DNA from 3 places in the Tardiphaga alba genome. Region 2 is predicted to be linked to each of the others. Evidence: riboswitches for the same ligand, from Rfam matches in the RefSeq annotation. Region 2 holds a riboswitch; each other region holds the start of a gene.
The links. A riboswitch is a leader RNA that binds a small molecule or an ion and turns the genes downstream of it on or off. The one in region 2 is predicted to bind cobalamin.
Positions count from the first base shown of each region.

Region 1 (4,481 bases), 1.5 Mb from region 2:
GGCGACAATAATGACGAGGTGTTCCTCGGCATGCAGATGGGGCGCCAGCAGGCGGTCTCGGAAGCCACCGCGCAGAAGATCGACTCGGAAGTGCGTCGTCTCGTCGAGGACGGTTACAAGGAAGCGACCCGCATTCTCACCGAGAAGCGCGACGACCTCGAAACCCTCTCCAAGGGCCTGCTCGAATTCGAAACGCTCTCCGGCGACGAAATCAAGGACCTGCTCGACGGCAAGAAGCCGAACCGCGAGTCGGTGCTCGAACCCTCGACCCCGCGTTCCTCGGCCGTGCCGCCCGCCGGCAAGCCGCGCCCGCGCCCGGATTCGGGCATGGAGCCGCAGCCGCAGGCGTAACGCCATCATCCATCAAATCGCAAAACGCGGCCGAAAGGCCGCGTTTTTGTTTGGGCATCAGAACCAGTCGTCGTTGAGAGGTCAGGGAAAGCTTTCGCTTTCCCCTTGGCGAAGCGACGAAGCAATCCAGCTCTTGGCTTTCTGGATTGCTTCGCTGCGCTCGCAATGACGGCGGGAAGGCTGCGCGTTGCGGCTTAAACCTTCCTCAAACTTCCCCCGGCACTGTCGCCTGCATCCTCACCCGTGCCGGGAACCGCATGACGACGCCTTTGAACATGACGTTGCCCCAGCGCGGAGCAATTCCTCCGGCGCTGCTGATCGTCTGCGCCGTTCTCGCGATCCTGCAGATCGCGTCCTTCTTCATGTATTTCGGGCGCGGATGGATCTTTGAACCAAGCGGCCTGGGCGCGCCCACTGACTTCATCAATGTCTATTCCGCCGGCCGCCTCGTGCTCGATGGCCATCCCGCATGGGCCTATGACTGGGACATCCAGAAGACGCTGCAAATCGCGGTGCTCGGCCAGAGCTATCCCGGCAATTTCGCCTGGCACTATCCGCCACCATTCCTGTTCGTCGCGGCCCTGCTTGCGAAATTTCCCTATGCGGTGGCTTTTGTCGGATGGGCCATGGTCAGCGCGGTGCCTTATCTCATGGTCATGCGCGCGATCGTCGGGCGCCCGTTCGGCTTGCTGGCCGCGGCTGCTATCCCTGTCGTCTTCACCAATGTTCTGGTGGGACAGAACGGCTTTCTCACTGCGGCATTGATCGGCGGCACGCTGGTCTTGCTGCCGACGCGGCCGATCCTGGCCGGCATCTGCCTCGGTCTGCTCAGCTACAAGCCGCAATATGGCGTGCTGTTTCCGCTGGTGCTGATCGCTGCCGCGCAATGGCGCGTTTTCATCAGCGCCGGTGTGACCACGGTGTCGCTCGCGGTCGTGTCGTGGCTCGCCTTCGGCACCGAAAGCTGGCAGGCCTTTTTCCACTGGATGCCGATGTTCTCGCAGGCCTTCCTTGTCGAGGGCCGCGCGCCGTTCGGCAAGATGCAGAGCATCTTCGCGCTGGTGCGTTACTTCGATGGCAGCGAGACGCTGGCCTGGGCGCTGCATTGGAGTCTTCTCGCCATCGTTGCTTCGACGCTGGTGTGGCTGTGGCGCAGCCATGCGCGCTACGAGTGGAAGGCGGCAGCATTGGCGATCGGCGCACTGCTCGCGACGCCTTATCTGTTTCTTTATGACGTGATGGTGCTGGCGATTGCAGCCGGCTTCATCCTGCGGGTGGGATTGTCCGAGGGCTTCCTGCGTCACGAGCTGCCGCTGCTGGGTCTCGCCGTCGTCATGCTCATCGCCTACCAGTTTCTCGGCGCTGCACCGACCGGTTTCGGGGCCACGTTGCTGGTCGCGCTGATGGTGGGCATACGGGTCCATCGCGCCCTTGGCGGCAATGCTGGGCGGGCGGGTGCCGTTCTTGGCCAGGCAGTTGTCCACGGTACCAACAGCCCCGCCTGATTTCTTTTCAGGAAACTCACAGCGCGCTTGACACTTCGCCGCGGGTCACACCAAATGTAGATGTCATGGTCCGCCCTGTCGCAAGACTTGGTAGATAATAGGGAAGCCGGTGCGCTCTGATGGAGCTAGGCCGGCGCTGCCCCCGCAACTGTAAGCAGAGAGTTTGTTTCGACCACGTCACTGGGGCCTCACCGCTCCGGGAAGACCGAAACAAACGCTTGATCTGCGAGTCAGGAGACCTGCCGTGACACCAGAAACGTCCATGGGCGGGGTGTCCCAGCGGTCGCTTGCAGGCAATGCCGCGCGTCCGCCCGGCAGTGATGCACGCACCTTCGGCCCCAGCCCCCACAGCTTGATGCATCACACGGGGTCCTGCCGATGCCTTCCACGTCTCACGCTCTCGCCAACGGCCACGATGCCGTGCTTGCCCATCAACCCTCCGAATCGAATGTCGTGCCTGCGCGCGAGCCGTCCATGCAGGTGATCCGTCGCAATGGCACGGTGTCGCCCTTCGATGCCGGCAAGATTTCGGTGGCCATGACCAAGGCTTTCCTCGCCGTCGAAGGCAACACCGCCGCTGCATCTCGCCGCGTTCATGAAGCTGTCGAGCAGCTGACCGGCGAGGTTTTTGCCGCGCTGACGCGGCGGATCGGGGAGGGGCGCACCTTCCACATTGAGGACGTGCAGGATCAGGTCGAACTGGCGCTGATGCGCAGCGAGCACCACAAGGTGGCGCGTGCTTATGTGCTGTATCGCGAGGAGCGTGCCCGTCGTCGTGCCGAGGAAGCCGCCGCGAAGCCAGCCGCTGTTCCGGCCGTGCCTGCGCTACATGTGACGCTCGCCAGTGGCACGCGTGTGCCGCTTGATGCCGCGCGTCTGGCGCTGATCGTCAACGAAGCCTGTGCTGGTCTCGATGGTGTCGATGCAGCGCCGGTGCTGGAGGAGACGAAGCGCAATCTCTATGACGGGATCACGCTGGACGAACTGGCGCTGGCCGGCATCATGGCCGCGCGTACGCTCGTGGAGCAGGAACCGAACTACACCTATGTCAGCGCGCGCCTGCTGCTCGACAAGCTGCGCACCGAAGTTCTGACCTATGTGCATGGCGTGCCAAATTCGGCTTCGCAGGCCGACATGGCTACGCGCTATGCGGAGTATTTCGGCGCTTATGTGAAGACGGGCATCGAAGCCGAACTGCTCGATCCCGAGCTTGCGCGCTTCGATCTCAAGAAGATCGCCGCTGCATTGAAGCCGGAACGCGATCTGCAGTTCCAGTTCCTCGGTCTGCAGACGCTGTATGACCGCTATTTCCTGCATGTCGGGGTAACCGCATCGAGCTGCCGCAGGCCTTCTTCATGCGCGTCGCCATGGGCCTCGCGCTGCGCGAGATCGATCGCGAAGCCCGCGCCATCGAATTCTACAATCTCTTGTCGTCCTTCGATTTCATGGCCTCGACGCCGACGCTGTTCAATGCCGGCACCCAGCGGCCGCAGCTGTCCTCCTGCTTCCTCACCACCGTGGCCGATGATCTCGACGGCATCTTCAAAGCCGTGAAGGATAATGCGCTGCTGGCAAAATATTCCGGCGGCCTCGGCAATGACTGGACCCGCGTGCGCGGGTTGGGCGCGCATATCAAGGGCACCAATGGCGAGAGCCAGGGCGTCGTGCCGTTCCTGAAGGTCGCGAACGACACCGCCATCGCCGTCAACCAGGGCGGTAAGCGCAAGGGCGCGGTCTGCGCCTATCTCGAGACCTGGCACGTGGACATCGAGGAATTCCTCGACCTCCGCAAGAACACCGGCGACGATCGCCGCCGCACCCACGACATGAACACGGCCAACTGGGTGCCGGACCTGTTCATGCAGCGCGTCGAACAAGATGGCGAATGGACGCTGTTTTCGCCGGACGAGACACCGGACCTGCACGATCTCTATGGCAAGCCGTTTGCCGAGCGCTACGCCGCCTATGAGGCGAAGGCGGCGCGCGGCGAGATGCGCGTGTTCAAGACGGTGCGTGCCACCGATCTGTGGCGGCGCATGCTCACCATGGTGTTCGAGACCGGCCATCCCTGGATCACCTTCAAGGACCCCTGCAATCTGCGTTCGCCGCAGCAGCATGCCGGCGTGATTCATTCGTCGAATCTCTGCACCGAGATCACGCTGAACACGTCGGATGATGAGGTCGCCGTCTGCAATCTCGGCTCGGTCAATCTGCTGCATCACGTGACGGAGCAGGGCATTGATCATGCCCGCCTGCAGCGCACCGTGACGACAGCGATGCGCATGCTCGACAATGTCATCGACATCAATTTCTACACCATTCCGGAAGCGCGTCGTTCCAATCTCAAGCATCGTCCGGTCGGTCTGGGCCTGATGGGCCATCAGGACGCACTGCATACGCTCGGTCTCGCGATGGCATCGGACGCCGCCGTTGAATTCGCTGATCTCAGCATGGAGGCGATCGCCTATCACGCCATCTCGGCTTCGGTGGATCTCGCCGCTGAACGCGGGCGCTATCCGTCCTATGACGGGTCGCTGTGGAGCCGCGGCATCCTGCCGATCGATTCCATCGAACTGGTGGCGGAAGCCCGCGGCGGTCTCGACATGGATCGCTCGCAGACGCTTG
Region 1 is NZ_CP036498.1:4,765,133-4,769,613, reverse strand. Features, by position in the region: gene ftsH (ATP-dependent zinc metalloprotease FtsH) at 1-351, shown strand, start outside; gene RPMA_RS22820 (glycosyltransferase family 87 protein) at 609-1,856, shown strand; cobalamin riboswitch at 1,906-2,117, shown strand; partial or broken gene RPMA_RS22815 (ribonucleoside-diphosphate reductase subunit alpha) at 2,331-4,481, shown strand, end outside.
Region 1: it holds a riboswitch for cobalamin, as region 2 does, so the genes downstream of both, RPMA_RS22815 (ribonucleoside-diphosphate reductase subunit alpha) here and RPMA_RS02025 (TonB-dependent receptor) in region 2, are expected to answer to the same signal.

Region 2 (4,481 bases):
GTAGTGAACGATGCCGTCGCTGAAATTGTAGTTATTGAAACGGGTGGAATCGAGAATGCGTCCATTGACCAGGGGTGTTCCCCAATAGCGCTGCGGCTGTACGTCGGCATAGTCGCTGAGGAAGGTCCAGGTGACGTCCTCGTTCTGCTTCACCTGGATGGCAGCATGCACGGAGACATTTGAATTGTTGCCGCGATCGACCCAGCCGTCGGAGAGATTGCCTGTGGCAGTGATGCGATAGGCGACGTTTTCGCTCACCGGGCCGCCGCTATCGACCGCGATACGCTTGGTCATGTTGGTGTCGAACGAAATCGCGGCCTGGTTGGTGGGTATCCAGGTCGGCAGTTTCGACACCACATTGATGGCGCCGCCGATGGCGCCGGATCCGTACAGCACAGAGGCCGGCCCACGCAGCACCTCGATGCGCTCTGCGGACCACGTGTCATAGGGGAAAGTCGCTGTTCCCTGGCCGACATAGAGTTGGGTGCCGTCATAGATCGTCATGACGGAACTGGAGCCGGTGAAGCCACGTGCGCTGAAAGCGAGGCCGCCATTGCCAAGCGAAGGATTGGCGGTGATGCCGACCGCATTCTGCGTCACGGCGTCATTGATGTTCTGCTGGCCGCGCTCCGACATGGTCTGCGCGGAGATGACATCGACGCTGGCGGGGGTCTGCAGGCGGGTGAGGCCGAGACGGCTGCCGGTCGGCGCGGTGCCGGTGAGATTCAGCGTCGGTGCGGCGAAAGCAGGGCCGGTCGGCGTCACAACGGGCGCTGCCGTGGTCGCAGCGGCATTGCGTTGCGGACGCGCCGCGCGGCTTGCATTGCCGGTGGTGGCGCGGCGTGCGCGCTGCGGCTGGGGGATGGCTGGACGACAACAGGATCGAGCGTCTGGCTCGGCTTTGCATCCTGCGCGGTGCCTTCGGCGGACCACATGAGGCACGGCAGTGCGACGGTGCAGAGGAGAAACTGGCGCCGGAACGACGCGGCGGAGGAAACGGAGGTCATTTGCAAAAAAGGACTCGCGATAACGTGGCACGTCACCGCAAACCAAGCCGCTCTGCACCCGCTGACGAACGCAACTCGACTTCCATCAGGACACCCCGCCCAATGTGCTCGCGTGTGACCACGACTGACGGCAGGTCTCCTGGCTCGCGGGTCATTGCCTTGCGCCGCCTTCCCGGATCGAAATCCAGTGGCTCTTGGCGCAGGCTCGCCGCTTACAGTTGCGGGGGCAGCCGCGGAATCGGTTCGCGCAACAAGCGTTGCGCGGGCCTCACCGCATTCCCTATTGGTCCCGAAGGAACCGTCATGCTCACGTTTGGGTGATGTTGACGAATGTGTCAACGCACGCGCGGATCGATGGCGCCTTTATGGCCATTGGTGTGTGGATCATGCACCACTCGCTCGCGTTACACGATCTGGCCATGGCGTAGTCTGCGCATCGCAAAGATTGCGATAATGAAGCTCACAAGCAGCAGTAGCGCCGCGCGGGACGCGATGCGCCACGCGGTTGTCGTGGTCGCTGTCTCCTGCCGCTGCCACACTGGCAGCGCAGTCATCTCGGCACGCGTCGTCGCGCGGTCTGTTGCGATCTTCGGCGCGAAGAATGCGCGCCAGCCGTTGTGGAAGGCTTCCGTCTGGTTCTTGAAAGCGACGAAACGGCGGGAATCGTTACCCGCTACGAGATTCAGCGCCTCATTGACCAGGATCGCGGGTGACAGGAAGCCAATCAGATCCACCAGTTTCTGCTGTTCCAGCAATTGATGGTCGAACTGATTCAACAACGGCTCAACCTGTGCGTCGACGCGTTGCTTGGCCAGGAAGAAAGCGCGCATGCGGGGCGGGACCTCAATGCGACCGTCCTTCACTGCCAAGGTCTCGGGATCCGAGGCATAGCGATAGTCCGTGCTGTACATGTCTTCATACTCGCGCAGCGCATCGGCGGTCACCACGCGTGTGCGACTGGCAAGCTCGGTGCGCGACGGCGCCGGGCTGATGGCGCCGACGACGAGATTCATCACGATGGGCAGGATGAGGACGAGGAACGTCCAGCCGGAGATCAGGATCAATGCGTTCGACGAGGACGCACGGCCGAATGCATTGACCAGTGCTGCCAGCGCGAACCAGAACAACGTATAGCCGGCGACCACCAGCGCCCACAGCGCCATGAACAGCAGCGAATCCATGCTGCGCGTTTCCGGAAACAGCGACAGCAGCACGAGCGGCGGTAGCGGCAGTATCACGGCCAGGAAGACGAGATAACGTGCGCTCGCTTTGGCGGCGATCAGCGTCGTCAGTGCCATCGGCTGCGCGAACAGCATCCGCAGCGTGCCCTGTTCGCGCTCGGCGGACAGCATGTTGAAGGACAGGCCGATCACCAGCAGCGGCAGTACGAAAGTGATGACGAAAGAGAGATCGAAATGTCCGCTGAGCAGATTCCAGGGATTCTCGATCTCGGTGTCGTACATGAACTGGACCTTGCTCAGATACGAGATGCGATAATAGTTCGGCACCATGTCGGATTGACCGATCGCCAGCGCCGCCAGCGGCAGATTCGGCAGTGTGGTGTGGCGGCCGGCGAGGCCGCCCGCGAGCGCCGCCGGATTGGCGGGGTTGCCGAACGGGACCAGCGCCTGCTTGCCGTCGAGCACGGATTGCAGCGTCTTTTCGTTGGCCGCTTGTCGCTTGGCGCTGTGTTCGATGACCTCGGCGATCATCGCGCTGCGCTGCTTGGCCTGGGTGATGCCGACGAACAGGCCGCCCAGCACCATCGCCGCGAGCAGGATGGCAACGATCGGCAACGTGCGGTCGCGGGTGAGGATGGTCAGCTCATGCCGGAAGATGAGCTGGAACGTGGATGTATGCTTCATCTGCGACATGTCAGGCCATCCGCTTCAGGCTGCGAGAGACGGCGATGGAAGCGAGCGTCGCGGCAGCGGCGAACATCGCGGCCAGCAGCAAAAGGTCGGGCCAGTAGCGGCGGGCTGCAAAGCCGATCGTCGGCAGCTGATATTTGAATTCCGGCACGGTGGCCCAGAGTTTTGAGCCGGCCTTGTAGCTGAAATGAGCGTTGCCGAGCGTGTCGGCATGGGCGACGAGATCGTCGCTGACAATCTCCTGGATCTTGCGGCGTTGCAGTTCTGCGGCGGTGGAGAAATCGCGGTGCTGCGCGAAATCGGTTCCGGCTAGGCCCATGGAAAAACCGCGCAGCGTGATGACGGGAGCGACGAGGCCGATCCATTGCTGGAAGCGCTGCTGGCGCTCGAACGTGTCCCACAATTTGCCGAAGGTCTGGTCGAGCACGCCATAGCCTGCATGGTCATCGACCTTGAGCGCTGCGCCCCATTTGCTGAGCGGCAGAGACGGATCCCATTGCTCCTTGACGCCGAAACTCGATTTCCAGGCCTCGCCTGCGGCTTCGGAGATGTCGTGCGACAAGTGATTGTTGAAATCGAGCCGCGACGGCGTGGGATCGATCACATTGGCAATTTCCGATGCAGTGCGCGGGGCGATCAATGTCGCTGCGACCCAGAAGCCAAGCAAGAGCACGACGGCAGCGCGCGACGAGCGCACCATGGCGGAGACCGCGATGGTGAGGAAGACGAAGAAGCCGAGATAGAGCCCATAGCCCGCAATCAGCCAGAGCATGCGATAGACCACATCGAGCCGCTCGGCGGAGGGCAGGCTGATGGTGGCGACGACCGAGAACACCAGCCAGACCGGAATCACCAGCGCGCAAGCGCAGGCGGCGAGCGCGAGCGCCTTGCCGAGTAGCAATTGCCGCGCGGGCACGCCGATGCTCAGCAATTGCCGCAGCGTGCCGCGTTCGCGCTCGCCGCTGATGGCGCCGAAGCCGATCACGATGATCAGCAGTGGCACCAGTACCTGCACAATCCATGCAGGCGAGAGCTGGCCGAAACGCTGCAGCCCGGTGGCATCCTGCGCCGGCCGGAATTTCAACTCGCTCTGGCGGTGCGCCTGCAGCCAGACGGTGGAGCCGACAAAGGGCTCGATGCCGGGATCGAGCACCGCCAGCGGCGGCTCCGGCTTGAACACATGCATGCCCTGTTCGGCGGCATCATGCGGATGCCGCTCGCCCTGTTGCAGCCAAGCCTGATAATCCAGCGCCTGGCCGGCAGCGCGCTCGTGATTGATCTGCGATTGCCGGATCGATCCCGACGCCAGTGCGACGATGGAGAGCAGGATGATGAGCGCCGCAGCCCACAGCATGCGGCCGTCGCGGATGATCTCGCGCAGATCCTTGAGGGCGATGGTGCGGATCACGTCAGGCTTTCATATGTTCGAGATAGAGGGCCTGCAGATCCGCGTGGCTGACATCGGCGCTGTTCAGTTCCTGCACGAGCTTGCCTCGGCGCATGATGCCGATACGGGTGCCGGTCTGTTTGGCGTGGAAGAGGTCGTGGGTCGTCGTCAGGATGGCCACGCCATTGCGGCTGGCATTGACCAGCAATTCGGAAA
Region 2 is NZ_CP036498.1:416,440-420,920, forward strand. Features, by position in the region: gene RPMA_RS02025 (TonB-dependent receptor) at 1-765, opposite strand, end outside; cobalamin riboswitch at 1,120-1,325, opposite strand; gene RPMA_RS02030 (DUF3526 domain-containing protein) at 1,412-2,881, opposite strand; gene RPMA_RS02035 (ABC transporter permease subunit) at 2,883-4,286, opposite strand; gene RPMA_RS02040 (ABC transporter ATP-binding protein) at 4,288-4,481, opposite strand, start outside.

Region 3 (4,481 bases), 1.8 Mb from region 2:
GCCGCTGCTCATTCATTGCTGGGCCGGCATCAGCCGCTCGAGTGCTGCGGCCTATGCGATCACCTGCGATCGCAATCCTGGCTATGAGGCCGAGATCGCCGACGAACTTCGCCGCCGTTCGCCTTACGTGACGCCGAACAAATTGATGGTGAAGCTCGCCGACGACATGCTCGGCCGAGATGGCCGTATGAGCGAAGCGATCGCGCGGATCGGCCGTGGCGCCGAGACAGCCGAAGGCGCGCCGTATCAGTTGCCGTTGCGCTGGCCTATCTGATGATCGCGGCGACGCCGAGCAGGAATCCGATCTCGAACAGCTGCTCGATGGCGCCGAGCACATCGCCGGTATAGCCGCCGATCAGGCGCTTGGCCCAGCGCGCGAGCAGGGCGCCGAGGGCGGCGCCAAGCAGCAGGCCAATCACAACGCCGCGCGGCGCCAACAGCATGAGCGGCAGCACGGCCAGTGCCGCGGTGATCAATGCGAAGGTGATCTCCGTGCGACGCACGGGAGATTGGACATAGCTCACTTTCATGCTGGCGGGATCGCCGCTATGCGACATGCGGTTCATCACGAAGGCAGGCATGACCCGCGCGGCGGCGTGGGCGGCGATGAGGGCGGCGGCGCCGATCCATGGCGTGAGCGTTGCGAGCGCGGCGATGCGCAGCGTAGTGCCGAGCCCGAGGGCGAGTGCACCATAAGTGCCGATGCGGCTGTCCTTCATGATTTCGAGCCGTTTCTCGACAGTCCAGCCGCCGCCGAAGGCGTCGAATGTGTCTGCGAGTCCGTCTTCATGAAATGCGCTGGTGAGCAGGATGCTTGCCGTCACCGCCAGAATGGCAGCGATGGTCGGCGACCACACCATGTTTGCAGCGACCAACACGCATGCGGACACCGCGCCGATGCCGATACCCACCAGCGGAAAATACTTCATCGCGCGCGCCAGCCAGTCGGGCGCAGGCGCCTCGTCCGAATGCGGCGTCGGCAGCACCGTCAGGAAACGGATCGCATTCAGCAGATGCGGATCCGGCCTCATCTAGATCTTCCCAGCCAGCACGTCATCGAGGCTGGCGACATCGGTAAGCAATCGCGCTGCGGCGCGCACCAGCGGCACGGCGAGCAGCGCACCGGTGCCTTCGCCGAGCCGCAGGCCGAGATCGAGCAGCGGCTTTGCATCGAGCGCGTTCAATACGAGATCATGCCCGCGTTCGGCCGAGCGATGCGCGAATACGCAGTAGCCGCGGGCCTCCGGGCAAAGTCGGACCGCGAGCAGCGCAGCGACGCTGGAGATGAAGCCATCGATGATCACCGGCCGTCGCTGCGACGCGGCACCGAGGATCGCGCCGGCCATGCCCGCAATTTCGAGCCCGCCGAATTCGATGAGCACATCGAGCGGCGCCGTCGCATCGTTGCGCGCAGCTGCCATTTCGATAGCTATACGCTTGCGGCTCATACCAGCGTCGTCCTGACCTGCGCCGACGCCGATGCAGTCGTCGAGCGATGCGGGCGCGAGGCGATGAGCGAGCAGTGCAGAGGATGCTGTGTTGCCGATGCCCATCTCGCCAAGCGCAATGATATCAGCGCCGGCTTTGATCTCGCCGATGGCGATGCGGATGCCGTGGTTCAGGGCCTCGGTGGCTTGCCCCGCTGTCATTGCCGGCTCGCGCGCGGCATTGGCCGTGCCCATGCGCACCTTTGCATCGCGCAGGCCGGGATGCACCGGCAGTTCAGCCGCGACACCGATATCGATGACACGGACGTCCATGCCATTGGCTTTGGCAAATGCATTGGCGCTGGCGCGACCGGCGAGATAGGTCATCACCATCGCGACGGTGACGGCGGACGGATATTGCGACACGCCTTCGGCCACGAGCCCGTGATCGCCGGCGAACACCAACAATACAGCCTTCTCGCCGCGCGGTTCGCCGGGATGGCGGATCATGCCGAGTTGCACAGCGAGTTCCTCGATTCGCCCGAGCGAGCCCGGCGGCTTCGCCTTGCCGTCGATGGTCGCACGAAGGCTGGCTTCGGTTGCGGGATCGAGGGGCGTGAGGGCCGGCGGCTGGAAGAGGGGGCTGAAAGAGGTCAAATGCGGGTTCCTTTGGCCGTCTGTCTCGCGCATCCATGGCCTTTCGGTCAACAGTGGCTGCGCAGTTCCGGCCGTGGTTGACCCCGGCTGTGGGTGCAGATAGCGTCCGCCGCGATGGTCCTTCCGCGAGGAAGGTGAAAAGGGAAGCCGGTGCGATACCGGCGCTGCCCCCGCAACTGTAAGCGATGAGCCCGAGCCGGTGCCACTGGGAGTTCCCGATAGGGGAGCTGCTGGGAAGGCGGCAGCGGGCGCCGACTCGCGAGCCAGGAGACCTGCCGTCATGAACTGTGCTTTGGAGGCGTCGTCGGGGCGGGGTGCACCGGACGGGAGCGAGTGGATGCCCGCATCCGCGCGACCCAACAAAGCTCGTCTGATTTGAGCCCGTGATGGATCGCAACGCATCGACCTTGCCTGATGACTCCCGTGTCACCGAATTGCCTCGCCCGCTGCCCTCAGCGCCGGTGGTGGTGAGCGTCTGCGTGAATTGCAAGGCGGCTGATGGTGCGGTCGTCGGCCCGGCGATGCTCGATGCGGTGACGGCTGCGCTCGATGAGCGCGATGTCGCTGTCATGGTGCGGCCGGTGCAATGTCTCAGCGTCTGCAAGCGGCCGACCACCGTCGCGGTGACGAGCCAGGATGGCTACACGTTCTTGTTCGGCGATCTCGTGACGGACACCGGCCCGGATGCCGTCGCCTCTTTCGTGCAGTCCTATCAAAAATCCGACTACGGGCTCGTGCCATGGCGTGAGCGCGCCGATGTGTTGCGCAAGGGCATGGTGGCGCGCGTGCCGCCGCTGCGCTGGTCTCCGGAAGACGGCAGGGCGCCGAAATGACGTCGCTCGGCACCACGCTCGTCCTCGGCGGCGCGCGCTCCGGCAAATCGGCTTTCGCCGAACGGCTGATCGGCGAGATGTCGCTCACAAAAGTCTATCTCGCCACGGCGACGGCCGGCGACGATGAGATGCAGGCGCGCATCGCGCAGCATCGCAAGCAGCGCGGCGAAGGCTGGATCACCGTCGAGGAGCCGCTGGCGCTGGTGGACACGCTGACACGCGAATCCACCATCGGCCGCGTCGTCCTCGTCGATTGCCTGACGCTCTGGCTCTCCAATCTGATGATGGCCGAGCGCGATCCCGAAGTCGAGGCGAAGCGTCTGGTGCGCTTTCTCGACGTGTCGCGCTATCCCATCGTCTTCGTGTCCAATGAAGTCGGCCTCGGCCTCGTGCCCGAGACGCCGATCGGCCGCGCCTTTCGTGATGCGCAGGGCCGTCTCAATCAAACCATCGCCGCAGCCGTCAACAATGTCGCTTTCGTCGCTGCCGGCCTTCCGCTTTGGCTCAAGCGTTTTCAGGAGAACTGAATGTCCCGCGTTCCCGTCACCGTCCTCACCGGCTTTCTCGGCGCAGGCAAAACCACGCTGCTGCGTTCGCTGCTGACGCAAGCCGATGGCCGCCGCATCGCTGTGATCGTCAATGAATTCGGCGATGCCGGTTTCGATGGCGGCCTTGTCGAGGAATGTGCGGCAAAGGCTTGCGCGCCCGGCGACATCGTCGAGCTCACCAATGGCTGCATCTGCTGCACCGTGGCCGATGATTTCGTGCCGACCATGGAAAAGCTGCTGTCGCGCGAGCGCCCGCTCGATGCCATCGTGATCGAGACTTCTGGCCTCGCGCTGCCGCAACCGCTGCTGAAGGCGTTTGCGTGGCCCGCCGTGAAGACACGCGCCACTGTCGATGGCGTCGTCACTGTCGTTGATGCGCTGGCGCTGTCCGAAGGCCGGATCACGCTCGATGAGCATGCGCTCGCCGAACAGCGCGCTGCCGATGAAGGCATCGATCACGACGATCCCATCGAGGAAGTGTTCGAGGATCAGCTCGCCTGTGCCGATCTCGTGGTGCTTTCCAAGAGCGATCTCGTCAGCGCCGAACAGCTCGCCGAGATCGAGGCCAAGCTGAAGGCCGAGCTCCGCGCCAATGTCGGTATCGTCCGCTCCAAGGGCGATCTCGCGCCAACGGTGCTGATCGGCCTCAATGCCGCAGCCGAAGATGACATGGCCGCGCGCGTCGGTCATCACGGCGAGGAAGAAGAACACGATCACGACGATTTCGATAGCATCGTCATCAAGCCGACTGCCGCGGCCGATCTCGACACCATGCGCGCGCGTGTCAGCGATGCTCTCGGTCTCGAAGGCGTGCTGCGCGTCAAGGGCCATGCCCGCATCGCCGACAAGCCTGCCCCGATTGTCGTGCAAGCCGTGGGCGCCCGCGTCGATCTCGCTTTCGCGCGGCCCGATGTCAGCCATCCCGAACATCTCGTGGTGATCGGGCTGAAAGGCTTTGATGCCGACGCAGCAAGAAAAGCGCTGGCGGGCTAGTTCTCTTCCCTCCCCCGGAGCGA
Region 3 is NZ_CP036498.1:4,471,006-4,475,486, reverse strand. Features, by position in the region: gene RPMA_RS21365 (tyrosine phosphatase family protein) at 1-274, shown strand, start outside; gene cobS (adenosylcobinamide-GDP ribazoletransferase) at 267-1,031, opposite strand; gene cobT (nicotinate-nucleotide--dimethylbenzimidazole phosphoribosyltransferase) at 1,032-2,084, opposite strand; cobalamin riboswitch at 2,183-2,378, shown strand; gene RPMA_RS21350 (DUF1636 family protein) at 2,471-2,917, shown strand; gene cobU (bifunctional adenosylcobinamide kinase/adenosylcobinamide-phosphate guanylyltransferase) at 2,914-3,444, shown strand; gene cobW (cobalamin biosynthesis protein CobW) at 3,445-4,458, shown strand.
Region 3: it holds a riboswitch for cobalamin, as region 2 does, so the genes downstream of both, RPMA_RS21350 (DUF1636 family protein) here and RPMA_RS02025 (TonB-dependent receptor) in region 2, are expected to answer to the same signal.